DNA from 2 places in the Exiguobacterium sp. 9-2 genome. Region 2 is predicted to be linked to the other one. Evidence: a T-box and tRNA genes for the amino acid it is inferred to sense, from the RefSeq annotation. Region 2 holds a T-box; the other holds one or more tRNA genes.
What was found. The T-box of region 2 lies ahead of leuS (leucine--tRNA ligase). A T-box ahead of a tRNA ligase gene usually reads a tRNA of that ligase, here a tRNA-Leu.
Positions count from the first base shown of each region.

Region 1: it encodes a tRNA-Leu, which carries the amino acid that the T-box ahead of leuS (leucine--tRNA ligase) is inferred to sense. The anticodon was not compared.

Region 1 is NZ_CP142850.1:76,472-91,500, reverse strand. It holds rRNA gene VJ374_RS00510 (23S ribosomal RNA) at 1-2,399, opposite strand, end outside; rRNA gene VJ374_RS00505 (16S ribosomal RNA) at 2,567-4,131, opposite strand; tRNA gene VJ374_RS00500 (tRNA-Ala) at 4,256-4,331, opposite strand; tRNA gene VJ374_RS00495 (tRNA-Pro) at 4,354-4,430, opposite strand; tRNA gene VJ374_RS00490 (tRNA-Arg) at 4,435-4,508, opposite strand; tRNA gene VJ374_RS00485 (tRNA-Leu) at 4,547-4,633, opposite strand; tRNA gene VJ374_RS00480 (tRNA-Thr) at 4,696-4,771, opposite strand; tRNA gene VJ374_RS00475 (tRNA-Val) at 4,786-4,861, opposite strand; rRNA gene rrf (5S ribosomal RNA) at 4,871-4,986, opposite strand; rRNA gene VJ374_RS00465 (23S ribosomal RNA) at 5,089-8,023, opposite strand; rRNA gene VJ374_RS00460 (16S ribosomal RNA) at 8,189-9,756, opposite strand; gene lysS (lysine--tRNA ligase) at 10,138-11,619, opposite strand; gene dusB (tRNA dihydrouridine synthase DusB) at 11,781-12,773, opposite strand; gene folK (2-amino-4-hydroxy-6-hydroxymethyldihydropteridine diphosphokinase) at 12,773-13,288, opposite strand; gene folB (dihydroneopterin aldolase) at 13,285-13,656, opposite strand; gene folP (dihydropteroate synthase) at 13,659-14,444, opposite strand; gene VJ374_RS00430 (aminotransferase class IV) at 14,441-15,029, opposite strand, start outside.
Region 2 is NZ_CP142850.1:2,320,384-2,335,412, forward strand. It holds gene thpR (RNA 2',3'-cyclic phosphodiesterase) at 1-498, opposite strand, end outside; gene VJ374_RS12210 (MFS transporter) at 506-1,654, opposite strand; gene pepV (dipeptidase PepV) at 1,715-3,112, opposite strand; gene VJ374_RS12220 (DeoR family transcriptional regulator) at 3,432-3,650, shown strand; gene VJ374_RS12225 (SDR family oxidoreductase) at 3,759-4,391, shown strand; gene VJ374_RS12230 (pseudouridine synthase) at 4,452-5,171, opposite strand; gene VJ374_RS12235 (putative polysaccharide biosynthesis protein) at 5,158-6,822, opposite strand; gene VJ374_RS12240 (BaiN/RdsA family NAD(P)/FAD-dependent oxidoreductase) at 7,014-8,285, shown strand; gene VJ374_RS12245 (hypothetical protein) at 8,343-9,320, opposite strand; gene leuS (leucine--tRNA ligase) at 9,452-11,857, opposite strand; T-box leader at 11,904-12,126, opposite strand; gene VJ374_RS12255 (HAD family hydrolase) at 12,165-12,809, opposite strand; gene VJ374_RS12260 (peptidoglycan bridge formation glycyltransferase FemA/FemB family protein) at 12,900-13,934, opposite strand; gene VJ374_RS12265 (MDR family MFS transporter) at 14,118-15,029, opposite strand, start outside.

The DNA of each region.
Region 1 (15,029 bases), 820 kb from region 2:
TTTCGTCCCTGCTCGACTTGTAGGTCTCGCAGTCAAGCTCCCTTCTGCCTTTGCGCTCTACGAATGATTTCCAACCATTCTGAGGGAACCTTTGGGCGCCTCCGTTACTGTTTAGGAGGCGACCGCCCCAGTCAAACTACCCGCCTGACACGGTCCTCCAGCCGGATCACGGCTGCGAGTTAGAGACTCTATGCATGAAGGGCGGTATCCCAAGGGTGACTCCTCCGAAGCTGGCGCTCCGGGCTCGACGTCTCCCGCCTATCCTGTACATCATGCACAAAGCCTCAATATCGGCTGTAGTAAAGCTCCATGGGGTCTTTCCGTCCTGTCGCGGGTAACCTGCATCTTCACAGGTACTATGATTTCACCGGGTCTCTCGTTGAGACAGTGCCCAAATCGTTACGCCTTTCGTGCGGGTCGGAACTTACCCGACAAGGAATTTCGCTACCTTAGGACCGTTATAGTTACGGCCGCCGTTTACTGGGGCTTCGGTTCAAAGCTTCGCTTGCGCTAACCCATCCCCTTAACCTTCCAGCACCGGGCAGGCGTCAGCCCCTATACGTCATCTTGCGATTTAGCAGAGACCTGTGTTTTTGCTAAACAGTCGTTTGGGCCTATTCACTGCGGCTCTACATGTGTAGAGCGTCCCTTCTCCCGAAGTTACGGGACCATTTTGCCGAGTTCCTTAACGAGAGTTATCCCGCGCGTCTTAGAATTCTCATCTCGCCTACCTGTGTCGGTTTACGGTACTGGCGCCTTCCCCCTCACTAGAGGCTTTTCTTGGCAGTGGCAGTGTGAAATCGTGACCTACGTCCCTACGGGACTCCGCATCGTTCCTTGACTGTGATGCCTGACGGATTTGCCAATCAGACGGTCTTGAAACTTGCACATGCACTTCCATCCGCATGCGTCACTATCCTCCTGCGTCCCCCCATTGTTCAAACGGTGGATCGGCGGTACAGGAATATCAACCTGTTATCCATCGCCTACGCCTTTCGGCCTCGGCTTAGGTCCAGACTAACCCTGAGCGGACGAGCCTTCCTCAGGAAACCTTGGGCTTTCGACGGAGGGGATTCTCACCCCTCTTTTCGCTACTCACACCGGCATTCTCACTTCCAAACGCTCCACTGCTCCTTCCGGTACAGCTTCACAGCGGTTTGGAACGCTCCCCTACCATTCCTTACGGAATCCGCAGCTTCGGTGGTATGTTTAGCCCCGTTACATTTTCGGCGCGGCGCCACTCGACTAGTGAGCTATTACGCACTCTTTGAATGGTGGCTGCTTCTAAGCCAACATCCCTAGCTGTCTAGGCAGCGCCACATCCTTTTCCACTTAACATACACTTGGGGACCTTAGCTGGCGGTCTGGGCTGTTTCCCTCTTGACTACGGATCTTATCACTCGCAGTCTGACTCCCGAGTATAAGTTGCTGGCATTCGGAGTTTAACTGAATTCGGTAACCCTGTGGGGGCCCCTAGTCCAATCAGTGCTCTACCTCCAGAACTCTCAACCTCGAGGCTAGCCCTAAAGCTATTTCGGGGAGAACCAGCTATCTCCAGGTTCGATTGGCATTTCACCGCTACCCACACCTCATCCCCGCACTTTTCAACGTGCGTGGGTTCGGACCTCCAGTCAGTGTTACCTGACCTTCATCCTGGACATGGGTAGATCACCTGGTTTCGGGTCTACGACAACGCACTGAACGCCCTGTTCAGACTCGCTTTCGCTACGGCTCCGCCTCATCGGCTTAACCTCGCGCGTTATCGTAACTCGCCGGTTCATTCTACAAAAGGCACGCCATCACCCGTTAACGGGCTCTGACTACTTGTAGGCATACGGTTTCAGGATCTATTTCACTCCCCTTCCGGGGTGCTTTTCACCTTTCCCTCACGGTACTGGTTCACTATCGGTCACTAGGGAGTATTTAGCCTTGGGAGATGGTCCTCCCGGATTCCGACGGGGTTTCACGTGTCCCGCCGTACTCAGGATCCACTCTGGAGGGAAAACAGTTTCAGCTACAGGGCTGTCACCTTCTTCGGCCGACCTTTCCAGGTCCTTCACCTACTGTCTTCCTTTTTGACTCCGTATAGAGTGTCCTACAACCCCGAAGAGCATGCTCTCCGGTTTGGGCTGTTCCCGTTTCGCTCGCCGCTACTCAGGGAATCGCATTTGCTTTCTCTTCCTCCGGGTACTTAGATGTTTCAGTTCCCCGGGTCTGCCTCACGCTACGCTATGTATTCACGTAACATGTCCCATCCCATTACAGATGGTGGGTTCCCCCATTCGGAAATCTTCGGATCAAAGCATACTTACTGCTCCCCGAAGCATATCGCTGTTCGTCGCGTCCTTCATCGGCTCCTAGTGCCAAGGCATCCACCGTACGCCCTTCATACCTTGATCTAGCGTTGGTATTCTAAGAACACACGTCTTAAATGACATGGTTAATTAAAAGTTTGATGTCTTGTTGATGTCTTCAGTTTTCAAGGTGCGAGTGTCTCTTGCGAGACTGAGAGACGAGCTCTCAAAACTGAACGATGGGCATGTCCCGTAAGGGACGTTTTCCTTAGAAAGGAGGTGATCCAGCCGCACCTTCCGATACGGCTACCTTGTTACGACTTCACCCCAATCATCTACCCCACCTTCGACGGCTGGCTCCTTACGGTTACCTCACCGGCTTCGGGTGTTGCAAACTCTCGTGGTGTGACGGGCGGTGTGTACAAGACCCGGGAACGTATTCACCGCAGTATGCTGACCTGCGATTACTAGCGATTCCGACTTCATGCAGGCGAGTTGCAGCCTGCTGCAATCCGAACTGGGAACGGCTTTATGGGATTGGCTCCACCTCGCGGTCTCGCTGCCCTTTGTACCGTCCATTGTAGCACGTGTGTAGCCCAACTCATAAGGGGCATGATGATTTGACGTCATCCCCACCTTCCTCCGGTTTGTCACCGGCAGTCTCCCTAGAGTGCCCAACTGAATGCTGGCAACTAAGGATAGGGGTTGCGCTCGTTGCGGGACTTAACCCAACATCTCACGACACGAGCTGACGACAACCATGCACCACCTGTCACCATTGTCCCCGAAGGGAAAACTTGATCTCTCAAGCGGTCAATGGGATGTCAAGAGTTGGTAAGGTTCTTCGCGTTGCTTCGAATTAAACCACATGCTCCACCGCTTGTGCGGGTCCCCGTCAATTCCTTTGAGTTTCAGCCTTGCGGCCGTACTCCCCAGGCGGAGTGCTTAATGCGTTAGCTTCAGCACTGAGGGGCGGAAACCCCCCAACACCTAGCACTCATCGTTTACGGCGTGGACTACCAGGGTATCTAATCCTGTTTGCTCCCCACGCTTTCGCGCCTCAGCGTCAGTTACAGACCAAAGAGTCGCCTTCGCCACTGGTGTTCCTCCACATCTCTACGCATTTCACCGCTACACGTGGAATTCCACTCTTCTCTTCTGTACTCAAGCCTTCCAGTTTCCAATGGCCCTCCCCGGTTGAGCCGGGGGCTTTCACATCAGACTTAAAAGGCCGCCTGCGCGCGCTTTACGCCCAATAATTCCGGACAACGCTTGCCACCTACGTATTACCGCGGCTGCTGGCACGTAGTTAGCCGTGGCTTTCTCGTAAGGTACCGTCAAGGTACGAGCATTCCCTCTCGTACGTGTTCTTCCCTTACAACAGAGTTTTACGATCCGAAAACCTTCATCACTCACGCGGCGTTGCTCCATCAGACTTTCGTCCATTGTGGAAGATTCCCTACTGCTGCCTCCCGTAGGAGTCTGGGCCGTGTCTCAGTCCCAGTGTGGCCGATCACCCTCTCAGGTCGGCTATGCATCGTCGCCTTGGTGGGCCGTTACCCCACCAACTAGCTAATGCACCGCAAGGCCATCTCAAGGTGACGCCGGAGCGCCTTTCATCAGCGGACCATGCGGTCCGTTGAACTATCCGGTATTAGCTCCGATTTCTCGGAGTTATCCCAATCCTTGAGGCAGGTTCCTTACGTGTTACTCACCCGTCCGCCGCTCATTCCACTGCCTTCCCTCCGAAGAGTTCCGCCAGCTTCCTGCGCTCGACTTGCATGTATTAGGCACGCCGCCAGCGTTCGTCCTGAGCCAGGATCAAACTCTCCATGAAGTGTTTGACTTGCTCGTTGTGTGACCGAAGCCACGATTGACGAAGCTTGCGCTTCATTCGTTTTTGTATTCCGTAGAATACGATTTTTGCCTCATCGTTCAGTTTTCAAAGTTCGTCATAAAAATGGTGGAGCCTAGCGGGATCGAACCGCTGACCTCCTGCGTGCAAGGCAGGCGCTCTCCCAGCTGAGCTAAGGCCCCATTAAAGGGATGAAATTGAAGATGGTCGGGAAGACAGGATTCGAACCTGCGACCCCTTGGTCCCAAACCAAGTGCTCTACCAAGCTGAGCTACTTCCCGAAAATGCACCCTGAGAGATTCGAACTCCCGACCCCTTGATTCGTAGTCAAGTACTCTATCCAGCTGAGCTAAGGGTGCGGAATATAAGGATCAAACAGCAAACATCAAAATGAAAATGGTACCGAGGGCCGGAATCGAACCGGCACGGGGAAACCCCCGCAGGATTTTAAGTCCTGTGCGTCTACCAGTTCCGCCACCCCGGCAGGGATATAAAAGGTAGAACCTTCATTCATAATTGAATTCTGGTGATCATTGAAGATGAAAATGGTGCCGGCAACAGGAGTCGAACCCGCGACCTACTGATTACAAGTCAGTTGCTCTACCAGCTGAGCTACACCGGCAAGTGTAATAAAAATGGTGGAGGATGACGGGATCGAACCGCCGACCCCCTGCTTGTAAGGCAGGTGCTCTCCCAGCTGAGCTAATCCTCCATATGTATCGCCTGGCAGCGTCCTATCCTCACAGGGGGAAGCCCCCAACTACTTTCGGCGTTCAAGTGCTTAACTTCCGTGTTCGGCATGGGAACGGGTGTGACCACTTGGCTATCGCCACCAGACATTTATTATCTTAACATTATGTTCACATAACGTCAAGACTTTTTTTCATTTTTTTGAAAGGCTCGCGCCCTCAAAACTGAAGTCATCAACAATGCATCTGCTAGAACAAGGCCTCGACCGATTAGTATCACTCAGCTCCACATGTCGCCATGCTTCCACCCGTGACCTATCTACCTCATCGTCTCTGAGGGGTCTTTCTTGATTACTCAAAGGGAAATCTCATCTTGGAGGGGGCTTCATGCTTAGATGCTTTCAGCATTTATCCCGTCCGCACGTAGCTACCCAGCGATGCTCCTGGCGGAACAACTGGTACACCAGCGGTGCGTCCATCCCGGTCCTCTCGTACTAAGGACAGCTCTCCTCAAATTTCCTGCTGCGCCCACGACGGATAGGGACCGAACTGTCTCACGACGTTCTGAACCCAGCTCGCGTACCGCTTTAATGGGCGAACAGCCCAACCCTTGGGACCTACTCCAGCCCCAGGATGCGATGAGCCGACATCGAGGTGCCAAACCTCCCCGTCGATGTGGACTCTTGGGGGAGATCAGCCTGTTATCCCCAGGGTAGCTTTTATCCGTTGAGCGATGGCCCTTCCATGCGGAACCACCGGATCACTAAGCCCGACTTTCGTCCCTGCTCGACTTGTAGGTCTCGCAGTCAAGCTCCCTTCTGCCTTTGCGCTCTACGAATGATTTCCAACCATTCTGAGGGAACCTTTGGGCGCCTCCGTTACTGTTTAGGAGGCGACCGCCCCAGTCAAACTACCCGCCTGACACGGTCCTCCAGCCGGATCACGGCTGCGAGTTAGAGACTCTCTATGCATGAAGGGCGGTATCCCAAGGGTGACTCCTCCGAAGCTGGCGCTCCGGGCTCGACGTCTCCCGCCTATCCTGTACATCATGCACAAAGCCTCAATATCAGGCTGTAGTAAAGCTCCATGGGGTCTTTCCGTCCTGTCGCGGGTAACCTGCATCTTCACAGGTACTATGATTTCACCGGGTCTCTCGTTGAGACAGTGCCCAAATCGTTACGCCTTTCGTGCGGGTCGGAACTTACCCGACAAGGAATTTCGCTACCTTAGGACCGTTATAGTTACGGCCGCCGTTTACTGGGGCTTCGGTTCAAAGCTTCGCTTGCGCTAACCCATCCCCTTAACCTTCCAGCACCGGGCAGGCGTCAGCCCCTATACGTCATCTTGCGATTTAGCAGAGACCTGTGTTTTTGCTAAACAGTCGTTTGGGCCTATTCACTGCGGCTCTACATGTGTAGAGCGTCCCTTCTCCCGAAGTTACGGGACCATTTTGCCGAGTTCCTTAACGAGAGTTATCCCGCGCGTCTTAGAATTCTCATCTCGCCTACCTGTGTCGGTTTACGGTACTGGCGCCTTCCCCCTCACTAGAGGCTTTTCTTGGCAGTGTGAAATCGTGACCTACGTCCCTACGGGACTCCGCGTCGTTCCTTGACTTTGATGCCTGACGGATTTGCCAATCAGACGGTCTTGAAACTTGCACATGCACTTCCATCCGCATGCGTCACTATCCTCCTGCGTCCCCCCATTGTTCAAACGGTGGATCGGCGGTACAGGAATATCAACCTGTTATCCATCGCCTACGCCTTTCGGCCTCGGCTTAGGTCCAGACTAACCCTGAGCGGACGAGCCTTCCTCAGGAAACCTTGGGCTTTCGACGGAGGGGATTCTCACCCCTCTTTTCGCTACTCACACCGGCATTCTCACTTCCAAACGCTCCACTGCTCCTTCCGGTACAGCTTCACAGCGGTTTGGAACGCTCCCCTACCATTCCTTACGGAATCCGCATCCGCAGCTTCGGTGGTATGTTTAGCCCCGTTACATTTTCGGCGCGGCGCCACTCGACTAGTGAGCTATTACGCACTCTTTGAATGGTGGCTGCTTCTAAGCCAACATCCTAGCTGTCTAGGCAGCGCCACATCCTTTTCCACTTAACATACACTTGGGGACCTTAGCTGGCGGTCTGGGCTGTTTCCCTCTTGACTACGGATCTTATCACTCGCAGTCTGACTCCCGAGTATAAGTTGCTGGCATTCGGAGTTTAACTGAATTCGGTAACCCTGTGGGGGCCCCTAGTCCAATCAGTGCTCTACCTCCAGAACTCTCAACCTCGAGGCTAGCCCTAAAGCTATTTCGGGGAGAACCAGCTATCTCCAGGTTCGATTGGCATTTCACCGCTACCCACACCTCATCCCCGCACTTTTCAACGTGCGTGGGTTCGGACCTCCAGTCAGTGTTACCTGACCTTCATCCTGGACATGGGTAGATCACCTGGTTTCGGGTCTACGACAACGCAACGCACTGAACGCCCTGTTCAGACTCGCTTTCGCTACGGCTCCGCCTCATCGGCTTAACCTCGCGCGTTATCGTAACTCGCCGGTTCATTCTACAAAAGGCACGCCATCACCCGTTAACGGGCTCTGACTACTTGTAGGCATACGGTTTCAGGATCTATTTCACTCCCCTTCCGGGGTGCTTTTCACCTTTCCCTCACGGTACTGGTTCACTATCGGTCACTAGGGAGTATTTAGCCTTGGGAGATGGTCCTCCCGGATTCCGACGGGGTTTCACGTGTCCCGCCGTACTCAGGATCCACTCTGGAGGGAAAACAGTTTCAGCTACAGGGCTGTCACCTTCTTCGGCCGACCTTTCCAGGTCCTTCACCTACTGTCTTCCTTTTTGACTCCGTATAGAGTGTCCTACAACCCCGAAGAGCATGCTCTCCGGTTTGGGCTGTTCCCGTTTCGCTCGCCGCTACTCAGGGAATCGCATTTGCTTTCTCTTCCTCCGGGTACTACTTATGTTTGTTTCAGTTCCCCGGGTCTGCCTCACGCTACACTATGTATTCATGTAACATGTCCCATCCCATTACAGATGGTGGGTTCCCCCATTCGGAAATCTTCGGATCAAAGCATACTTACTGCTCCCCGAAGCATATCGCTGTTCGTCGCGTCCTTCATCGGCTCCTAGTGCCAAGGCATCCACCGTACGCCCTTCATACCTTGATCTAGCGTTGGTATTCTAAGAACACACGTCTAATGACATGGTTAATTAAAAGTTTGATGTCTTGTTGATGTCTTCAGTTTTCAAGGTGCGAGTGTCTCTTGCGAGACTGAGAGACGAGCTCTCAAAACTGAACGATGGGCATGTCCCGTAAGGGACGTTTTCCTTAGAAAGGAGGTGATCCAGCCGCACCTTCCGATACGGCTACCTTGTTACGACTTCACCCCAATCATCTACCCCACCTTCGACGGCTGGCTCCTTGCGGTTACCTCACCGGCTTCGGGTGTTGCAAACTCTCGTGGTGTGACGGGCGGTGTGTACAAGACCCGGGAACGTATTCACCGCAGTATGCTGACCTGCGATTACTAGCGATTCCGACTTCATGCAGGCGAGTTGCAGCCTGCAATCCGAACTGGGAACGGCTTTATGGGATTGGCTCCACCTCGCGGTCTCGCTGCCCTTTGTACCGTCCATTGTAGCACGTGTGTAGCCCAACTCATAAGGGGCATGATGATTTGACGTCATCCCCACCTTCCTCCGGTTTGTCACCGGCAGTCTCCCTAGAGTGCCCAACTGAATGCTGGCAACTAAGGATAGGGGTTGCGCTCGTTGCGGGACTTAACCCAACATCTCACGACACGAGCTGACGACAACCATGCACCACCTGTCACCATTGTCCCCGAAGGGAAAACTTGATCTCTCAAGCGGTCAATGGGATGTCAAGAGTTGGTAAGGTTCTTCGCGTTGCTTCGAATTAAACCACATGCTCCACCGCTTGTGCGGGTCCCCGTCATCAATTCCTTTGAGTTTCAGCCTTGCGGCCGTACTCCCCAGGCGGAGTGCTTAATGCGTTAGCTTCTTCAGCACTGAGGGGCGGAAACCCCCCAACACCTAGCACTCATCGTTTACGGCGTGGACTACCAGGGTATCTAATCCTGTTTGCTCCCCACGCTTTCGCGCCTCAGCGTCAGTTACAGACCAAAGAGTCGCCTTCGCCACTGGTGTTCCTCCACATCTCTACGCATTTCACCGCTACACGTGGAATTCCACTCTTCTCTTCTGTACTCAAGCCTTCCAGTTTCCAATGGCCCTCCCCGGTTGAGCCGGGGGCTTTCACATCAGACTTAAAAGGCCGCCTGCGCGCGCTTTACGCCCAATAATTCCGGACAACGCTTGCCACCTACGTATTACCGCGGCTGCTGGCACGTAGTTAGCCGTGGCTTTCTCGTAAGGTACCGTCAAGGTACGAGCATTCCCTCTCGTACGTGTTCTTCCCTTACAACAGAGTTTTACGATCCGAAAACCTTCATCACTCACGCGGCGTTGCTCCATCAGACTTTCGTCCATTGTGGAAGATTCCCTACTGCTGCCTCCCGTAGGAGTCTGGGCCGTGTCTCAGTCCCAGTGTGGCCGATCACCCTCTCAGGTCGGCTATGCATCGTCGCCTTGGTGAGCCGTTACCCCACCAACTAGCTAATGCACCGCAAGGCCATCTCAAGGTGACGCCGAAGCGCCTTTCATCAGCGGACCATGCGGTCCGTTGAACTATCCGGTATTAGCTCCGATTTCTCGGAGTTATCCCAATCCTTGAGGCAGGTTCCTTACGTGTTACTCACCCGTCCGCCGCTCATTCCACTGCCTTCCCTCCGAAGAGTTCCGTCAGCTTCCTGCGCTCGACTTGCATGTATTAGGCACGCCGCCAGCGTTCGTCCTGAGCCAGGATCAAACTCTCCATAAAGTGTTTGACTTGCTCGTTGTTGTGACCGGAGTCACGATTGACGAAGCTTGCGCTTCATTCGTTTTTGTATTCCGTAGAATACGATTTTTGCCTCATCGTTCAGTTTTCAAAGTTCGTCGTGTCGTTTTCAGCGACTTTAATATCTTAACAAGTTATCAACCCGATTGTCAACAACTTTTTTGATATTTATTTTTGTGTGTCACGACCATTCGCGGCACAAGAAGTAATATACCATGGCTTTTTGAATCGTACAAGCATTTTATTAGAAAAACATTTAAAAACTTTTATTTACCCGTTTTTTGACTCGTTTATCCCTACATTGACTTCAAAAAGAACGCTCCGTTCCTTCTATACAGTATAGAAAGAACGGAGCTCTACTTATTAATTTTGCTGGTGACGCATCGTTGGGAAGAGTAAAACATCACGAATCGATGGTGCATTCGTCAACAACATGACGAGACGATCGATCCCGATGCCAAGACCACCCGTTGGCGGCATACCGTACTCGAGTGCTTCAATGAAGTCTGTATCCATTTCATGTGCTTCGTCGTTTCCTGCTTCTTTTTCGACGAGTTGTGCTTCGAAACGTTCACGTTGATCGATTGGATCGTTCAATTCCGTGAAGGCATTCGCATGCTCACGACGGACGATGAATAATTCAAAGCGATCCGTAAAGCGTGGATCTTCTGGATTTTTCTTCGCAAGTGGTGATACTTCAACAGGATGACCATAGACGAATGTTGGTTGAACGAGTGTTTCTTCTACTTTTTGTTCGAAGAACTCATTCAAGATATGTCCCGTCGTCATGTGCGACTGGACTTCAACACCGTGTTCATGCGCGAGTTCAAGGGCACGTTCGTTCGAAATCTGTTCGAAGAAGTCGACACCTGTTGCTTCTTTAACGAGATCTACCATGTGCGCTCGTTTCCAACCGACAGATAAATCGATGACGTCTTCTCCGTAAGTGACTTGTGTCGTACCGAGTACTTCTTGTGCGACGTGAGCAATCAGATTCTCTGTTAAGTTCATGATGTCTTTATAATCCGCATACGCTTCATAGAGTTCGATCATCGTAAACTCTGGGTTATGACGTGTTGAGATTCCTTCATTACGGAATACACGACCGATTTCGTAGACTTTCTCAAGTCCACCGACAATCAAACGTTTCAAATGAAGCTCAATCGCAATCCGCATGTAAAGCGTCATGTCGAGTGCATTATGATGCGTGATGAACGGACGCGCCGATGCTCCACCCGCGATCGTATGCAACATTGGTGTTTCGACTTCCAAGTATCCGAGGTTATCAAGATATTGACGGATTCCACGAATGACTTTACTCCGCGCGATGAATGTCTCACGTGATTCTTGGTTCGTAATAAGGTCGAGATAGCGCTGACGATAGCGTTGCTCGATATCCTTTAATCCATGATATTTATCCGGAAGCGGACGTAACGCTTTTGTCAATAACGTAAATGCTGTGACGTGAACAGAGAGTTCACCAACATTCGTCTTGAACACGTATCCTTGGATCCCGACGATGTCACCTAAGTCACATGTCTTATAGATCTCATACGCCTCTTCACCGACGTCATCTTTACGAACATACAACTGAATTTGACCTTGTACATCCTGAACATTCGTAAAGCCAACCTTCCCTTTACGACGTGTCGTCATGACACGACCTGCGATGGCAACTTCCGGTTTCAGTTCAGCCAATTCTTCTTTTGTATGTTCACCAAATGATGCACGAATGCTCGCAGTATCCGTCGAACGTTCAAAACGTGCGCCGAATGGATCGAGACCTTGTTCACGCATGGCGTTCATCTTACTGAGACGCACCTGCATTTGATCGTTCATTTCCATATCCTGACTCACTGTCTTCACTCCTTTTAATAATGGTTCACGACGATTCTCTCGAATAAAAAGCTGCCGGAATGACCGACAGCCCTTTAGAAAACCGATACGCTCATCTTCAATGCAACTAGCGTACCACAAAACGACTCTGTCCGACTATACTTTACCTGTTAGGCATACGCTACGTCTTCTTCGAGTGTCTGCAAGTACTGCTGTAACAGTTCAACGAGTCCCGTATGCGTGTCGATGTTAAATAACGCATTGCGAACGCGACCGTTCCCCTTCATTCCTTTCAAGTACCAGGCGACATGTGTCCGCATTTCGCGCACGGCGAGTTCTTCTCCCTTTAGCGCGACCAGTCGTGTAGCGTGCAAGAGACAAATATCAATCTTCTCGCGCGCCGTCGGTTCTGCCGGAAGCGTTCCTGATTCGAGATACTGGATTGTCTGATACAACATCCATGGGTTTCCGAGAGCGGCCCGTCCGATCATGACACCGTCGACACCAATCTCATCAATCATTCGTTTAGCATCTTGTGGGGTTTGAACATCCCCGTTTCCGATGATTGGAATATTAACCGCTTTTTTTGCTTCACCGATGATGTTCCAGTCTGCGACACCTTCATATTTTTGTGAACGTGTCCGTCCGTGAATGGCAACAGCCTTCGCACCACCCGCTTCTGCTGCTTTGACATTATCGACACAATAGATGTGATGACTGTCCCAGCCGGTCCGCATTTTGACCGTAACCGGTTTATCGATCGCTTGTGTCACCGCATGGACCATCTCATAGACCTTATCCGGATCAAGCAACCATTTCGCTCCAGCATCACTTTTCGTGACTTTCGGGACCGGACACCCCATATTGATATCAATGATGTCGGCATTCGTGTTCGCTTCGACATATCGCGCTGCTTGAACGAGTGTCTCCTTTGAACCACCATAGATTTGAAGACTCAGCGGTTTTTCCCGCTCATCCACGTACAGCATCTGTAGCGTCCGTTCGTTCTCGTACAAGATCCCTTTATCGCTGACCATCTCCGCACAGACGAGTCCCGCGCCGAATTCTTTTGCGATCAACCGAAACGCGGGATTACAGACGCCTGCCATCGGTGCCAAGATGACTTGATTCTTCAATTTGACATCACCAATGTTAAATTCCATTATTGTTCCTCCGCTTCTAAAAGACCACCTAAGCGTCGCACACCGTTTCGTTCTGTCTCTGGTAACTGCTGGTACAATTGCTCGACACTTTGCCCAAGACCAGGTATGACGCATGTTGCTGCTAGTTCCCGTAATGGCGCGAGGACGAATGCCCGCTCTTGCATCCGCGGATGCGGAACGGTTAATCCTTCAAGGTCAATACGTTCTCCCCCATATAACAAAATATCTAAATCAAGCGTCCGCGGTCCATTTTTGAACAGACGCTCGCGTCCTTCTAGCTGTTCGATTTCCTGCAGTCGCTCAAGTAAGACATCTGCCTCGTCCGTCGTTTGAATCCGGACGACCATATTATAAAATAAATCCTGATCGAGATACCCGACAGGTACAGTCTCATAAATGGAAGAGACCTTTACATCATGAACAGACGATAAGGCTCTCAGGCGAGCGATCGCTGCTCTTAAGTGAGCCGCTTTATCACCAATGTTTGAACCGAGTGCAATGTAAGCTTCCTTCATGCATAGTCCCCCCGGAGTCGATTGATCTCGACTGCCACATGTTCATAATGACCAGCAATCGGCGGATCCGGTTTGATAACTTTGATCGATGCTTCTTCAATCCGCCCGTCTAACGCAAAGACTTCTTTTGCAATACGATCCGCCAAGGCTTCGACGAGTTGGAGCGGTTCTCCTTCGACGACACGTTTTGTCGCTTCATACAATTCAGCGTAATTGACACTTTTCGTCAAATCATCCGTCCGACCGGCTTCTGCCAATGCAAGTCCGATCGATAAGTCGACATTGAAGCGTTGACCGAGTTTCGTCTCTTCTGCAAATACACCGTGATACCCATAAAACCGCATTCCTGTTACATGAATTCGATCCACCGTCATTCCCCTTTCGTCGCAGCTAACATGATGTCCATCATCTGCGCTGCCCGTTTGACTTCTTTGACGTCATGCACACGCACCCAGTCACATCCTTGTTGAATCCCGTAGCAAACCGTAGCAATCGTTCCTTCAAGTCGTTCTTCCGTTGGCAATCCAAGCGCGAGTCCGATCATCGATTTACGGGACGTTCCAAGTAAAACCGGATACCCGAAGTCCGTGACGATGGACAGGTAACGCATCAAGTACAAGTTCTCTTCCTGCGTTTTCATGAATCCAATGCCTGGGTCGAGCCAAATGTGCTCTTCCGCCACGCCTGCCTGTTTCGCTAACCGGATTGATTCCTCAAGGTCAGCCCGGACTTCCGCAAGCATATCTGTCCCATGCGCCGTTTCCCGGTTATGCATTAAAATGATTGGTACTTCATACTGCGCAGCGACCTTGACCATCGAACGATCGCCCCACTTCGAACCCCAGACGTCATTGATGATGTCCGCTCCTGCTTGAATAGCAGCTTCTGCGACGACCGGTTTATACGTATCGATCGACACGAGGACGTTCAGCTCTCGTTTGATGCGCTTAATGATCGGTAAGACACGAGCGAGTTCTTCTTCAACTGACACGAACGCCGCACCCGGTCGTGTCGATTCTCCACCGATATCGATCGCATCTGCTCCATCCGCGACAAGCTGACGCGCTTGCCGCATCGCTTGCTCGATATCAACATATTGTCCACCGTCCGAAAAAGAGTCCGGTGTCACGTTCAAAATACCCATGATGTAGGTCATGGTTGTTCCCTCCTTGTTGTCACATGTTCGACAGATTGATCGAAGAGTTTCATAATCTCCGCATACCCTGTTCCGTTTATTCCGGGGAAAGGGCGTCCGTCAAGTGACGAAATGGCGACCGCTTCCTGAACGGAATTCGTATAGATGATCTCATCTGACTCTTCGAGCTGTGGTAAATATGCCAGACGTTCTTCGACCGGTAAATGTTGCATGAGGAACTGACGGGTAATCCCATTCAATGCACCGGTCTCAAGGGGCGACGTATACCATGTACTTCCGTAACGCCAAAAGATATTTGACGTAATGCCTTCACAGACATGACCTTCCTTCGTCAAGAACATCCCTTCTGCTTCTGGATTGAACAATTGACGTTTCGCGACTAGATTGTTCATGTAATGATGTGACTTTAAGCGATATGTCGTTTCCGGCGTACTGCGCGGCAAACGAATCGTCTCGAGTGCACGTTCCGCCCGTTTTCGCGGAGCGATTGGTTTCGCATAGATCAACACGGTTGGCGTATCGTAAGGGTCAATTGATAACCCAATCTCACGCGGACCAGCCGAAACATTCAACCGGATATAGAGA
Region 2 (15,029 bases):
AATCCGGTAAACCGGTTCATATCGCGGCGAAACGCCTGGTCGTACTTCAAACAGAATAAGTTCACGAACAGTCCATTCCACCGGTTGTATCGGATTCGTCGTCCATTCTTCCGCCTCCGTGCGCCACTTCTTCGCGATCGTGACATGCGGAACGAATGGTTTAGTCGCACTTGGATCAATCAGACGCACTAATCGAAACAATTCCTCTGCTTCTGTTCCGAATCCGACGACACGTGGTCGCTCCCTTTGTCCAAAGGTAATTAGACGATCTAATCGAAGTACGAAAGGTTCGATCGTGCGCGCAATCTCCTGCAGTTGCTGTTTCCACGATCGTTGTTCTTCTTCCTCCAGCGGGCCAAAAAAACGAAGCGTCAAATGGTACTCTTCTAACGTATAGACATTTCGAAAGTAATCAGATAGAGATAAACGATTAGCGATATTTGCTAAATCTTCAGAAGGAATCGGTAAAGCAACGAAAAAGTGTCGTTCCTGTCTCATCGTATCTTCACTCCTTCATTCGACCACTGACACTGTACAGGACGGCACCAAGAATACTGCTAATTGTATATACCCAAAAGACGGTATAGATTGTACTTTGGTCTAGCACAAACCCACTCATCAAGTTAAACAGCGCTGTCGCTAGCCCTGTCGTCGTTGCCATATATGTACTGACAGCTGTTGCGACCATCGTCTCTGGAACGAGTGACCGAACATAGTCTAATGCAACAGGGATCAACAATCCGACGATCATTCCTTGCATCGCAGACAATACCCAAAGCATGACGATCGGAAGCTCTAATGCGATCATCGCCGTACGAGCAGCTGACAGCAAGGAAATGAAGACAAGAACTGGAATCGCTCCGAATCGTAACAATAGACGCGAAGCGATGCGCATGAACGGGATTTCGCACAGAACGGCGACGAAGAACAAGGTCCCGACGAGCGCGGTTGTCTCTCCACGAATCGTGACGTAGCTGCCAAAGTAATAGTTATTGGCGAAGATCGGTCCGAAGATCAAACTCCCTCCCGCTAAGAATAACAAGAAGCGTCGATTCGAAAAGAGTTGTTTCAACGGTACCTGTTGTTGATGTGAAATGTGTACGTTCCCCGTTTCTTCAATACCGATCAACACAAGAAAACCAAGAACCCACGCTGCACCGGTCGCATAAAAAATCAGACCAAGTCCACCCTCCTCAGTGATTTGTCCAAGGATGAAGACGGCTAAAGCAAAACCAGCTGATCCAAAAAGACGCAAGGCGCCATAATCTACCTTACGTTTTCGTGTATATTCGATCGCTAATGTATCAACGAGTGGAATATGCGCGCACTGGAATAATGCCCAGACACATGAAATCAACAGTAAAAGTAGATAAGCGGACGTCAGTAAGTAACTCAATGTAAATACTCCAGCGGCGAGCATGGCAACGAGTAAGAGACGTTTTGGCTTTCCGAGTCGATCTGCCGCGATGCCCCAAACGGGCTGTAAGAAAATAGAGAGAATCGGTCCGATCGCAACGATTGTACCAATCTCTGAAGCGGACAGACCGAACGCATCGCTTGAAAAATAAAGCGCAAGATACGGAATGAGTGCACCTTGTCCAAAGAAAATAAAGAAATATAACGCTTGGAAATGATAAGTTTGACGATTTTTCACACGGAACTTCCTTTCAAGAAGCAATCCCCCCATCTTCACGATGCGGGGGATCATCAGTCATTATTTTGCGAGTTCATAAATTGCTTCTGCATAAATCGCGACAGCAAGCAAGAGTTCTTCAAAATCAACATATTCATCGACTTGGTGGGCAACTTCAGGACCACCTGGGAAGACTGGTCCAAATGCAACCCCTGCCGTTAACGAACGTGCATATGTACCACCACCGATAGCGATCAGATCAGCTGGTTGGTTCGTATGACGTTCATACACGGCACTCAGTGTCTGAATCAATTCATGATCCGGATCGACATGGTGTGGTGTCATATGTGTTCGAGTCTGTAACTCGAAGCCATATCCCGCTGCCGCTTCCTTGATGATTTGCAAGCGTTCCGTGAAGTCTGCTGAATAAGGATAACGGATGTTGATCGACGCTGTTCCTTGCTCTTCTACATACCGGAATACACCACCGTTGATCGTTAAGTCACCTGTCTCGTCTGAAGCAGCGACACCAATCGCTACACCGCGAGAATCACGGAACATGTGCGTGACAAGCTGAATATAACGACTACCGTTATAATCCAAGTGAAGCGTATTGAGGAAACGTGCTAAATGTAAGGCAGCATTTTTACCGTTATCCGGCTCCATCGCATGGGCTGCGACACCGTTCACATCAAGAACGAGACCTTCCGTTTCTTGCTTGACCGTCCCAGACAAGCCTTGTTCTTCAAGATACGTATGGAAATCCGTTTCAAGCGTCCCCAATTCGACGACACGAAGAAGTGCTTGGGCATGACCCGGAACCATGTTCGGACGTTCGCCGCCTTCAAAACGAACGAGATGGTAGCCTGTATCAGATGCTTGCGCTGGTTTCCCTTGAATCAATAACCCATCATACAGTCCTTTTTCCGCATTGATGATCGGGAAGTCGGCATCTGGTGCAAAGCCGAGAGTCGGCATTTCTTCATGTTTGAAGTAATGATTCACACAACGCCAGTCACTCTCTTCATCTCCTCCAGCAATCAAACGAATACGTTTTGAGAGCGGTAATCCGAGTTCTTTGACGATCTTCAAGGCATAATAAGCTGCCATCGTCGGTCCTTTATCATCGATTGCACCGCGCGCATACAGTTTCCCATCGACAAGCGTTGGGTTAAATGGACCGTATGTCCAGTGATCGCCACCAGCTGGTACGACGTCTAAGTGACAAAGAATACCGAGTAACTCTTCCCCTTGACCATATTCCAAATGTCCGGCGTATCCATCAACATTTTTTGTCTTGAATCCGTCTCGTTCCCCTGTCGCGAGCATCCAATCAAGGGCTCGTTTGACTTCTTGACCAAACGGTGCACCTTCTTCGATTGTTGATTCATCAAGTATACTCGGAATCCGCAGTAGTTCTTTTAAATCCTCTAATAAGTCCTCGCGACGCGCGAGTACTTCTTCTTTCCAATTTACCATCTGATTTCGCTCCTTCATTCTAGGTTGAATTCGTTTCCTATACACCTTTCTAGTATAGCGAATATTCGTTCAGATACGAACATCCAAATTCTGTTTTCTTTTTTATTTGTTTAAATAACGAACATTAAACGATATTAAAACTCCAATTATCGACTTTACAATCTGTTTGAATATGTTTTTTATGCAAACGTTCGGTTAAATCACTTGCAATTTAACATCAAAACGTTATACTAAAGGCGAAACAACTGGATATTGCATTGTCTTTTGTCACCCGAAGCTTTAGAACACTATTCTATCCATTGGGGGAGTGGTTATACCAATGAAAGATTCTACAGACCGTATGTTGACCCGGATTAAATCGATTTATCTCTACATCCAAGAGAACGGAGCTACTACGACAGCAGAGTTGGTTGAAGAGTTTGGCATCACTTCAAGGACCGTTCAGCGGGATTTGAACGTGCTCGAATACAACAATCTCATTGTGAGCCCTCGACGCGGTACATGGACGTCGAGCAAGAAACAAAAGCAAGCGGGTTGATCCACTGTTTCACTATGTATATCTTTCGATGACGCGATTCTTCGCGTCTTTTTTTGTTATCTTTTTTAAAACGTGGGGTATAGCTATTGGGAGAAGGAGTTGAGAAGAATGAATATTTTAATCATTGGAGCAAACGGAACGACTGGACGCAAGATGGTCGAATTGATCGCTAAACAAGGTGATCATCAAGCAATCGCGGTCGTACGAGAAGAAAATCAAATCAACGATTTGATTGCACTCGGTGCATCTGAAGTCAGACTTGGGGATTTGACGAAGGATGTCAGTGGTGTCATCAGTAATGCGGACGTCGTCATCTTTGCAGCGGGTGCTGGTGGCGCATCAGACGAATTGACGCGCGCCGTCGATCAAGAAGGTGCAATTAAAGTCATCGATGCAGCAAAAGCCAACGGTATCGATCGTTTCCTGATGCTCAGTTCAGTAGGTACCGAAGAACCAAAAGGTGAATTGAAAGTATATCTCGAATCTAAAGCAACAGCAGACGCACACCTCCAGGAAAGCGGACTCAATTATACGATCGTACGTCCTGGTCCACTCAGCTACGACGACCCGGCAGGCACTGTCGAAACGAAAGAGCATTTCGATTCATACGAAGATCGTAAGGTGTCGCGTGACGATATCGCAGCATTATTCGTTCACTTGATCGATCATCCGACACAATCTCGTGTATTCGAAGTACTCAGTGGTCCTTATCCAATCGCAGAAGCATTGCGTAATCAATAATCGAAACCCATAACAAAAGGCGATGGAATGTACGCTCATTCCACCGCCTTTTCGTTTTGCTTATTCAGGTTGCCACTCAAACAAAGACAGTTCCGCTGGCGTCAGTTCACGATAATCTCCGAGCGCAAGTGCCGGATCGAGTTCCAAGCGGCCAATCGAGCGCCGTTTCAAGAACGTGACCTCTTTCCCGAGCGCAAGCATCATCCGTTTGACTTGATGGAACTTCCCTTCCGTGATCGTCAACTCAAGCGTTGAATCTGTTTCTGTCGTCGATAAGATGACAAGTTTTCCCGGCTTTGCTCGGTAGCCGTCTTCTAACGTGACGCCTGCCGCAACCGCTTCGATGTCTTCTTGCGTCAACACTCCTGTCACTTCTGCGTAATACGTTTTTTCGACGTGTTTCTTTGGAGACATTAAAGCGTGATTAAACGACCCATCATTCGTCAACAGCAATAGACCCTCTGTATCTTTATCGAGTCGTCCGACCGGGAACGGTTTGAAATACGTCACGTCTTCAAACAACAGATCAATGACGGTCTCATCTCGTTTATCTTCTGTTGCACTAATGACACCCGGTGGTTTATTCATCATCAAGTAGATGTATTTTTGATACGTAACCGGTTCCCCATACATCAGAACCTGTTGCGTCTCGACATCGACATGTTGTTTCGGATCACGCACGATCTCTCCATCGACTTGAATCGCCCCTGCCTTCAGCAGCAGCTTCACTTCTTTTCGGGAGCCTGCTCCCATGTTGGATAACAATTTATCTAGACGCATGACCTCGTCCTCGTTTCAATGAAATTTTACGTCCTAATACGACTTCTGCTAAGCCACTCCAAATCGAGAGTCCTGCAAAAATCACGATTCCGACTGCTGCCCCTACGATCAGAATCAATAGAGACGCCCATGTCGTCTCTGGCAAGATGGATACCATTCCCCACTTGACGAGCGCGACACCCGCTCCCATCATGGCACTGATGATCAAGATCAACGACGTCCGGCGTAAGACCGTACTGAATGGGAACTTCACCGTTTGTGTGATCCGGAAGAACATCAAACCGGTCGCAACGAGATAGCCGATGATCGTCGCATATCCAGCACCTGTTCCATCACCCGTCAAATGAATCAACGGTGCATTCAAAAGATACTTCGCAAGTAATCCAGCAAGTGTTGCGATGATCGTAAAGTACTGACGGTTAATCCCTTGAAGGACCGCTGCCGTGACTGAATAAAGGGCAAGGAACAAGGCACTTGGTGCATAACTCAACAGATAGACCCATGCTGCTTGATCTTTCGGAAAGAGCACATGGAACGTTTCTTCACTGAGGAGAATCATTCCAACAACTGCCGGAATCGTCACGAAGAAGACGAGTTGATAAATCTGCGAAATTTGAGCCCGTACTTTTCGCATATCTCCTTGCGTGAAGGAAGCTGTCAATAGTGGCGTCGCAGACAACGATAAGCCTGTTGCGACCGAGACCGGAATCAAGACGATCTTATGACTATCCGCAATCAGATAGGCCGTCGCATTTCCGGCAGCTTCGAGCGTATAGCCAATACTTTGTAACGCGGCATTCATCGTGTTCTGATCGATGACTTGGTAAAGCGGCGTCGAAAGACCGACCATGACGATTGGAATCGCGTACGTCAATAATTCCTTATACAAATCCGTTAACGGGCGATCCGGCGAACGGACGATTTGTGTAGCGCGTAGTTCTTGTAAACCACTGGATCGTTTGCGGAAGTAATAGATGAGAACCGCGACACTACCGATTGCACCAATGAATGCGCTGAACGTTGCAATCGTCGCTGCAAAGGCTACACCTGAATCAAATAAATAGATGGCGACGCTGACTCCTACGAGTAAGAAGATGATGCGGACGATTTGTTCTAGAATTTGCGAAATCGCAGTTGGACCCATCGATTGATACCCTTGGAAATATCCACGCGTCATACTCATCGGTGGAATCAAGAGTAACGCAAAACTAACCCCTCGAATCGTCATCGTGACGGCATCGACGTACGAGGCTGAATCGACGTCACCGCCTGGAATCGCCCGGTGTGCTAAATACGGTGCAAGGAAGAATAAGGCGAGAAAAGAGACAACCCCGGTCAAGGACATGATTTTTAGACCAGACCGATACAAACGTTCACTCGTATCATATTCTCCTAACGCATTGTATTTGGCGACGAATTTCGAGACGGCAACAGGAATCCCCGCTGTCGCAAGACCAATCATGATCGCATAGTAGTTGTAGGCATAGGTATAGAACATGATACCTGTCGCACCGACCATGAACTGAAACGGAAAGAGATAAATCAAACCCAGTGCGCGGGAAATCAGTGACGCACCGGACAGGAGCATCGTTCCACGAACGAATCCTGCATTGCCGGAAGAAGTAGACTGCTTATTACTGACTGTGGACATGGTAACATCCCTCACGCTTTCTAATTTTTAAATCGACACTCTAATCGTGACTGTCTCATTATACAAGTTCTCTCGTACACAATTGCAAATCATTATACCGCTGTCTATCTTGAATTGAAAGAGACGGTTTGTTTACAGTCGCAACTTCTGCTAAAGTGAAACAAGCAGAATTCTATGAATGAGGTGACCTTATGTACGATGTAATCGTAATCGGAGGCGGACCGAGCGGTTTGATGGCGACGCTCGCCTCTTTACAAGCCGGAGCCCGGACGCTCCTGCTCGATAAAGGAAATAAATTAGGACGAAAGCTCGCAATCTCTGGCGGCGGACGGTGTAACGTCACGAACCGAAAGCCACTCGATGAGCTCGTCCAGTCGATTCCAGGAAACGGACGTTTCCTTTATAGCGCCTTTTCTCAATTTAATAATGAATCGATCATCGATTTGTTCGAAGGATTTGGTGTCGCACTCAAAGAAGAGGATAACGGTCGGATGTTCCCGGTCTCGGATAAGGCGGCAGACGTCGTTCGTGTATTGATCGATCAAATCCGTGCACATGGCGCCGAGATTCAAACAGACGCGCAAGTCGCTACGCTCGACTTCCATCCAGATGGTTCTTTTGCAGCTGTCATCTTAGAAAACGGCATGCGTCTTGAAGCAAAAAGTTGTATCGTAGCGGTCGGCGGACAATCTGTTCCGCACACGGGTTCGACGGGTGACGGCTATCCGTGGGCTGAAAAAGCTGGTCATACGATCACGGAACTTTTCCCAACGGAAGTCCCGATTTTGTTAGGTGATACGTTCATTCATGAAAAAACATTACAAGGACTGTCGTTGCGTGACGTTGCCTTAACGGTTCACGGTAAAAAGGACAAAGCAATCAAGACACATACGGGTGATCTACTGTTCACACACTTCGGTTTAAGTGGTCCGATCGCTTTACGGTGTAGCCAATATACGATCAAAGAGCGCAAACGATCGAAAGAGACGATCGTTCATCTATCGATCGATCTCTTCCCGGATGAGTCACTTGGTGCATTAACAGAACGCTTCCAGGCAGCACTTGCGGCAAATCCGAAGAAATCGGTTCGGAATGCCCTTCGTGGTTTTGTACCAGAACGATTGCTTGAACTCCTGTTCGCTCGAATCGGCTTTGGCGATGAAGTTTGTACACAAGTAAAGAAACAGGACTGGACGGACTTCCTGCAACAATTGAAACGATTCCCACTCAAAGCAACAGGAACGCTCGATTTCGATAAGGCCTTCGTCACGGGTGGCGGTGTCTCGATTAAAGAGATTGATCCCAAAACGATGATGTCGAAAAAGGCGGAGCGATTATTCTTCGCTGGCGAAATTCTTGATATCCATGGCTATACAGGTGGATACAATATCACAGCTGCGTTCGTGACGGGTCATTGTGCCGGTAGTCACGCTGCAGAGATGGCACGTGACACTGTCTCTTAATACAAAAAAGACCCGATTTGTCTCTGTTAATCAGAGAAATCGGGTCTTTTTTCTACATCAGTCAATCGGTGTGAACGATCGACTTGAGAATTTATCCGTGACGACTAAGGCGAACAATTCATTATCTTGTACAAAGATTCCTTTTGATCCATACACTTTCGGACTCGCTGTCTCCCCCGTAATCGTTTTCTCTTTCTGATCAATCGAATAAAGATAAAGTGCTTCTGAGTCTAACGTATAGATCCGACCTTGCCGTTCTGCAAGACCAATCGGACGGAATCTGGATTCAAATGCTTTTTTCGCATCACTTCGCATTCCGCTCGCCGCTTCGATTTTCTCTCGTTTGATGATCGACAAGTACGGTGGTTTTTGCTTTTTCTTTAAGGCACGCTTCTTCTTTTCCGAAGCATCTGGATCAATCTTGATTTTGTCCTCTTTCATTGCAAAGTAAGTCAATTCAACACGACCAATCGAGCGAATTTGATTGATTGTATAGAATTCTTTTTTCTTCGCATCATATCCAAGACCATGGAAACTGTCTCGAATCGTCGTCCCTTGTACTTTTTCGCGTTTTTCTTCACTCCAGACGCCATCTTTTCGTTTAATCGTGACTAGAATTTGATTCGACGTCAATAAAGCGACTGTCTCTCCGTCAACGAGTGTCATCCCGTCAAGACCAGACAATAAGAGTTTCCCTTCTTCCAACTGAAACGTCGCATTGATGCGTTCTCCAGTTCCACTGATTTCAAAGAAACGGTAGTCCTCTGTTACGACGAGGTACGAACCTATGGAATCATCATATAACATCTGTTGAACATTTTTAATTAACGGTTCTTCTGGATTCGGAATGGCTGAAGGCGTTTTCGGTGGCACCTGTTTGACAGCTGCCTGATGCTTCGATTGCGTCTCGATTTTCGCGAACGTTTCCTGAATACGTGACAACGTCTCTGGCTTCGAGAAGACGAGCAGTATACAAAGAATCAACCCCGAAACGACAGCAAAAATCGTTGTATAGACTATATAAGATCGTTTCATTGATGATAATCGCCTTTCTTTCTCGGTTTCTGATTCAGTGTAGCAGAAGGACGTTCAAAAAAAAAGCGGACTTGCGACGGAAATGAAGAAACCCCTTCCATTCGCATCAAGTGAATGAAAGGGGTTATGGCTTAGTTCGCCACGATATTGATCAATTTTTTCGGTACGACGATGACTTTCCGAACCGTCTTGTCGCCAATCCATTCTTGTGTCTTTTCATCAGCAAAGGCAAGTGCTTCGATTTCTTCTTTTGTCGCATCGATGTTGATTTCGATTTTCGAGCGAACTTTACCGTTCACTTGAATGACGAATTCCATCGTATCGCTGACAAGTTTTGATTCATCGAATGTTGGCCATGCCGCATACGTCAATGTCTCTTCAAAGCCAAGTTGTTCCCACAGTTCTTCACCAAGGTGCGGTGCGACCGGTGTTAACAATTGAATGAATCCACGAAGGAAGTGACGCGGGAGAACCGGCTGTTTATTCGCTTCGTTGACGAAGACCATGAGTTGCGAAATCCCGGTGTTGAACTGAATGTTCGCGAAGTCTTCCGTGACCTTCTTGACGGTCTGGTGGTATGTCCGTTCGAAGTCAGCATCGACTTCCGTGACGTCTTGAATGTCTGCTGTCCGTTCGAACAAGCGCCAAACGCGATCGAGGAAACGACGCGCTCCGTCAAGACCGTTCTCAGACCAGGCAACCGATGCATCGAGTGGTCCCATGAACATTTCGTATAAACGTAACGTATCAGCACCATGCGACTTGACGATTTCATCCGGGTTGATGACGTTACCGCGAGATTTTGACATTTTCTCGTTGTTCTCTCCAAGGATCATTCCTTGGTTGTATAACTTCTGGAATGGTTCTTTTGTTGGTACGACGCCTGCATCATACAAGACTTTATGCCAGAACCGTGCATACAACAAATGGAGAACAGCATGCTCTGCCCCACCGATATAAATATCGACTGGAAGCCAGTATTTTAATTTTTCTGGATCCGCAATCGCTTCTTCATTGTGTGGATCGATGAAACGAAGGTAGTACCAGCAGCTTCCGCCCCATTGTGGCATCGTATTCGTCTCGCGACGGCCTTTCATTCCTGTTTCAGGATCTGTGTAATCCAACCAGTCTTCAGCAAGCGCAAGTGGTGATTCGCCCGTACCAGACGGTTTGATTTCTGGAATGATTGGAAGTTCAAGCGGTAATTCCTCTTGATTGAGTGTTTTCATTGAACCATCTTCCATATGAACGACTGGAATCGGCTCGCCCCAATACCGTTGACGACTGAACAACCAGTCTCGGAGTCGATACGTGATTTTTTTACGACCGACTTGGTTCGTTTCGAGTTCAGCGATCATCGTCTCGATTGCTTCTTGTTTCCCAAGTCCATCAAGCATATGCGAGTTGACGTGTTCGCCCTCTCCTGTGTAGGCTGCTTCGTCGACATTTCCACCCGCGACGACTTCAACGATCGGTAAGTCGAATTGTTTCGCGAATTCGTGGTCGCGCTCATCGTGTCCTGGAACAGCCATGATCGCACCTGTTCCGTAAGAAGCAAGGACGTAATCAGCGATCCAGATTGGAAGACGATCGCCTGAGATCGGATTGACCGCAAAAGCACCCGTGAAGACACCTGTTTTTTCCTTCGCTAAATCCGTTCGCTCGAGATCTGACTTCGTTTGGACTTGCGAAATGTACGCATCGACGGCTTCCTTGTGATCCGCTGTCGTGATGTCAGTTACGAATGGATGCTCCGGTGCAAGTACTAGATACGTCGCACCGAAGATCGTGTCCGGACGTGTCGTAAAGACCGTGACTTGTTTTTTATGTCCATCAATCGTGAAATCAATCTCAGCACCCTCAGATTTCCCGATCCAGTTGCGTTGCATCTCTTTGACAGAATCCGGCCAATCGAGATCATCCAGATCTTCAAGAAGGCGATCCGCATATTCCGTGATTTTCAAGACCCATTGACGCATCGGAACACGCACAACCGGATGATTTCCGCGTTCGGATAATCCGTCGATGACCTCTTCATTCGCAAGGACAGTTCCAAGTGCCGGGCACCAGTTGACTGCGACTTCGTCTACGAAGGCAAGTCCTTTTTCATACAACTTCGTAAAGATCCACTGCGTCCATTTGTAGTATTTTGGATCCGTTGTGTTGATTTCACGATCCCAGTCATACGAGAATCCAAGTTCTTTAAGCTGACGCTTGAACGTCTCGATGTTTTTCGCTGTGAATTCGCGTGGATCGTTTCCTGTATCGAGCGCGTATTGTTCTGCTGGTAATCCGAACGCATCCCATCCCATTGGGTGAAGGACATTGTATCCTTGCATCCGCTTCATCCGTGCGAGGATATCCGTTGCTGTGTAACCTTCCGGATGACCAACATGGAGTCCAGCACCTGACGGATACGGGAACATATCAAGGGCATAGAACCCTTCTTTTTCTGGATCTTCTGTCGTGACGAAGGCGTTGTCTTGATCCCAACGCGCCTGCCATTTCGGTTCAATTTCGCGATGATTGTACGGCATGTCTTTTCCTCCTCTAATCTAAAAAAACCGGTCTTCCGCCCCTAAGAAAAGGGACGAAAGACCGGTTTGGCTTCCGCGGTACCACCCACGTTGTCTGTCTATGACAGACCGCTTGATTCACGGATAACGGTGTGAAAGACCGGATTCGCTACTACGACTTCACGAATCGTGCTCCCTGACGAGTTCACGGTTGTTACCGACTGGTTCGCACCTTCCACCAGCTCTCTTGACGGCACCTTTCCCCTACTACTTCAGTTCCATGCATTTGACTATCTTTTTCTAGTGTAATCTGTTTCTTCCTCAAGCGTCAACGCTTCCGTAAAATTTCCTCGATTTCTGCGTGTGATTGCGCGACATGATCCGCTTGCTCTAAGCGTTGCGTTGGCATCCGGTCATCAAGAAGCGCAATCACTTCCATGCCTGCTGCTTTCGCACCAATCATCCCGTTCGCAGCGTCTTCAATGACAAGACAGTTCTCGGGTGCGTGTCCAATCCGCTCTGCCGCAAGTCGAAAAATCGCGGGATCCGGTTTCGAACGGATGACTTCTTCTCCACTGACGTAGTGCGTGATCGGAAGCCCATAATGACGGATGACACGTTCGATTTTCTGAAGTGAACTCGAAGAAGCAATGCCGATATCGTAACCAAGAGTCGCCGCTTGTTCGATGACTTGTGTGACGCCTTTTTTTAATCCACACTCCTCCGGCTTTGCATGAATTTGAAACAAGCGATGTTCTTCCTCAAGCAACGCACTAGCTGTTTCTTTCAGCTGATGCTGGGCGACGAGTTCTTCCCACATTTCATCTCCTGTTTTTCCCATGAACGTCGCATACTGAACCGGATCAAGCGGAATCGATAACCTTTTGAACATCTGTTGATGCACTTCAAAGTAGCGAATCTCACTATCTAAGATAACCCCGTCCATATCAAAAATCAGACCGCGTTTTTTCACGATAACTCCCCCTTTATTGATCGATCCTGACTTCAGCATATCAAAAAAACGACTACACGATGTAGTCGTTTTCATACTCTCATTATCTATTTAACTAGTTGCCACCTGAATACCAGCTTGTCGATACGCCGGAAAATAATCGGAATCAGCATTTGATCCGTATCGTACGCAGAGCAAATCATATAGTGATGGCTGCAGGATGGATTTTCCTTGATGATACTCAAATAGTCGATATCCAGTGTAACGGCATTTACTCTCAAAAAGACTATCCCGTTCTTGATACCCGCCCCCAAGATGTTGTTCGACGAGTCCTCGTGCTTTTGCCTGAAGAATTGCTTCGTACTCAAGTCGCTGATTCGGGAACATCTTCTCTTCATCCCGCTTACAGCCGATCAAATGACCGTGGGCGTATTCTTTTCCAAGCAATACGAAGTATCCCCCAACCGCTTTTCCGTCGATTTCCGCCATCAGTAATAAGGGCTCACAAAGTGGGTTCGTCTCCATCAATTGCTCAAAATACGTCGCGGTAAAATAATAATGAGCCGAGGCATTCTTCCGGTCCATCGTTTCATGATACAACGCTAAAAAAACAGGTAGATCGTCCCGTGTTCCTGTTCTGACGGTTAAGGGTGAAGCAAGCGATTTACGAATCATGCTTCTCGTCTTCTTATGAAATGTCTGCATGATATCTTCAAGTGAAGGACGCAAATCAATACTCGTCGTATGACGGATGAAGGAAACTTTTGTCCAGTCCTGCATAAACCGTTCATTACCTGTTAATGGATTAAAGCGGATCATTTCCGAGACGATCGATTCTTGCTCCGCCCACCTCTCAAAGGATAAACGAGCCTGCTGGATCTCGGACGCAGTCAGTCGACCGATGATTTCCGGTCCGCCATAGCCGTACGGGGTAATGAGATCTGAATAAGGCGTATCAAAAATACGACGCTTCAAAAAAGGATAAAACAGTGTTCCTGCATGACCTTCATAAAGAAATAATACCGCTTGCTCAGACGGTCTAGCGTTGAGCGTGACGTATTGGTGACTATAGAAGATATCAAGAGGCTGTTTCTGTACGTGTGTCGTCCAAGTTGCGGCATCTGTGATGAATTGACACCTTTCCATCCGTGCACCTCCAGTCAAAAAGAAGCAACGTTCATATGACCTTTCTTTTCAAGTTCTTGATTAGAAAGTACCCGTTTCTTTGCCGAAATATTCCATATTATTAAATGTTTGTTTTATAATTTTCGAACGAATGATGTAACAAAAGACAGCTGATCTATTGTCCGCTGTCTCACAAGATAAAGCTCATGATGTGGTTTTAGGAATAGCACGAAGGAAAACAACTCCTGCTAACAGGATCAATCCAATTAAGGTCAAGAAAACTGCTGACATACCTGATAAATCGTAGATCAAACCTCCAACTGTCGGACTGATCATCCGCCCTGCTGAAGCAGCGATATTAACGTATCCTTGGAATTCTCCTTCTTTTCCGATTGGCGCAAGTCGCGCCGCCATTGCAGGAACCGCTGGCCAGATGAACATCTCACCGATTGTCAGAATGATCATCGCCACGAGGAACATCTTGAAGCCGCCTGCAAACGGAACAATCAGATAAGAGAGAAGGAAGATGCCTGTCCCGGTCATCAGTTGGCGTTTCAAATCATCTCCAAACCAACGAAGAATTGGTGTTAATAAAGGTTGTGCGAACACGATAAGCGCTCCATTGATTGTCCAAAGAATCGAGTACTCGGAAATCGTGACACCGAGCGATTTCGTATGGACAGCAAAGGTCCCTTGCCATTGCACATAAACGAACCAAAGTAAGGCATAACCGATCGAAACGAGCAACATCGTCCGTGCGGATCCGCGCGAAAGTGGTGTGCGTGTCGTTTCGATCTCGTCATGTGCCGCATGCATCCGCGCTGGCGCCTGAATCCAGGACAAACCGACAAACAAAATGATGGCAAAGACGATATAGAGAACGAGATTGGCGATGAAGATGTACTGAATCGAAAAAGCAGCAATTTGACCACTAACAGCTGTCCCGAGGGCTACACCGACGTTTTGCGCGACATAGATCGCATTAAAGGCGCGGCGTCCGCCTTCCGGCCAGATGACGCCCGTCATTGCGTAGATCGTTGGGAAAACCATCCCACCGACGAATCCAATCAATCCAAGCATCGCGACGTATCCAATATACGTCTGATGAAATAGCAA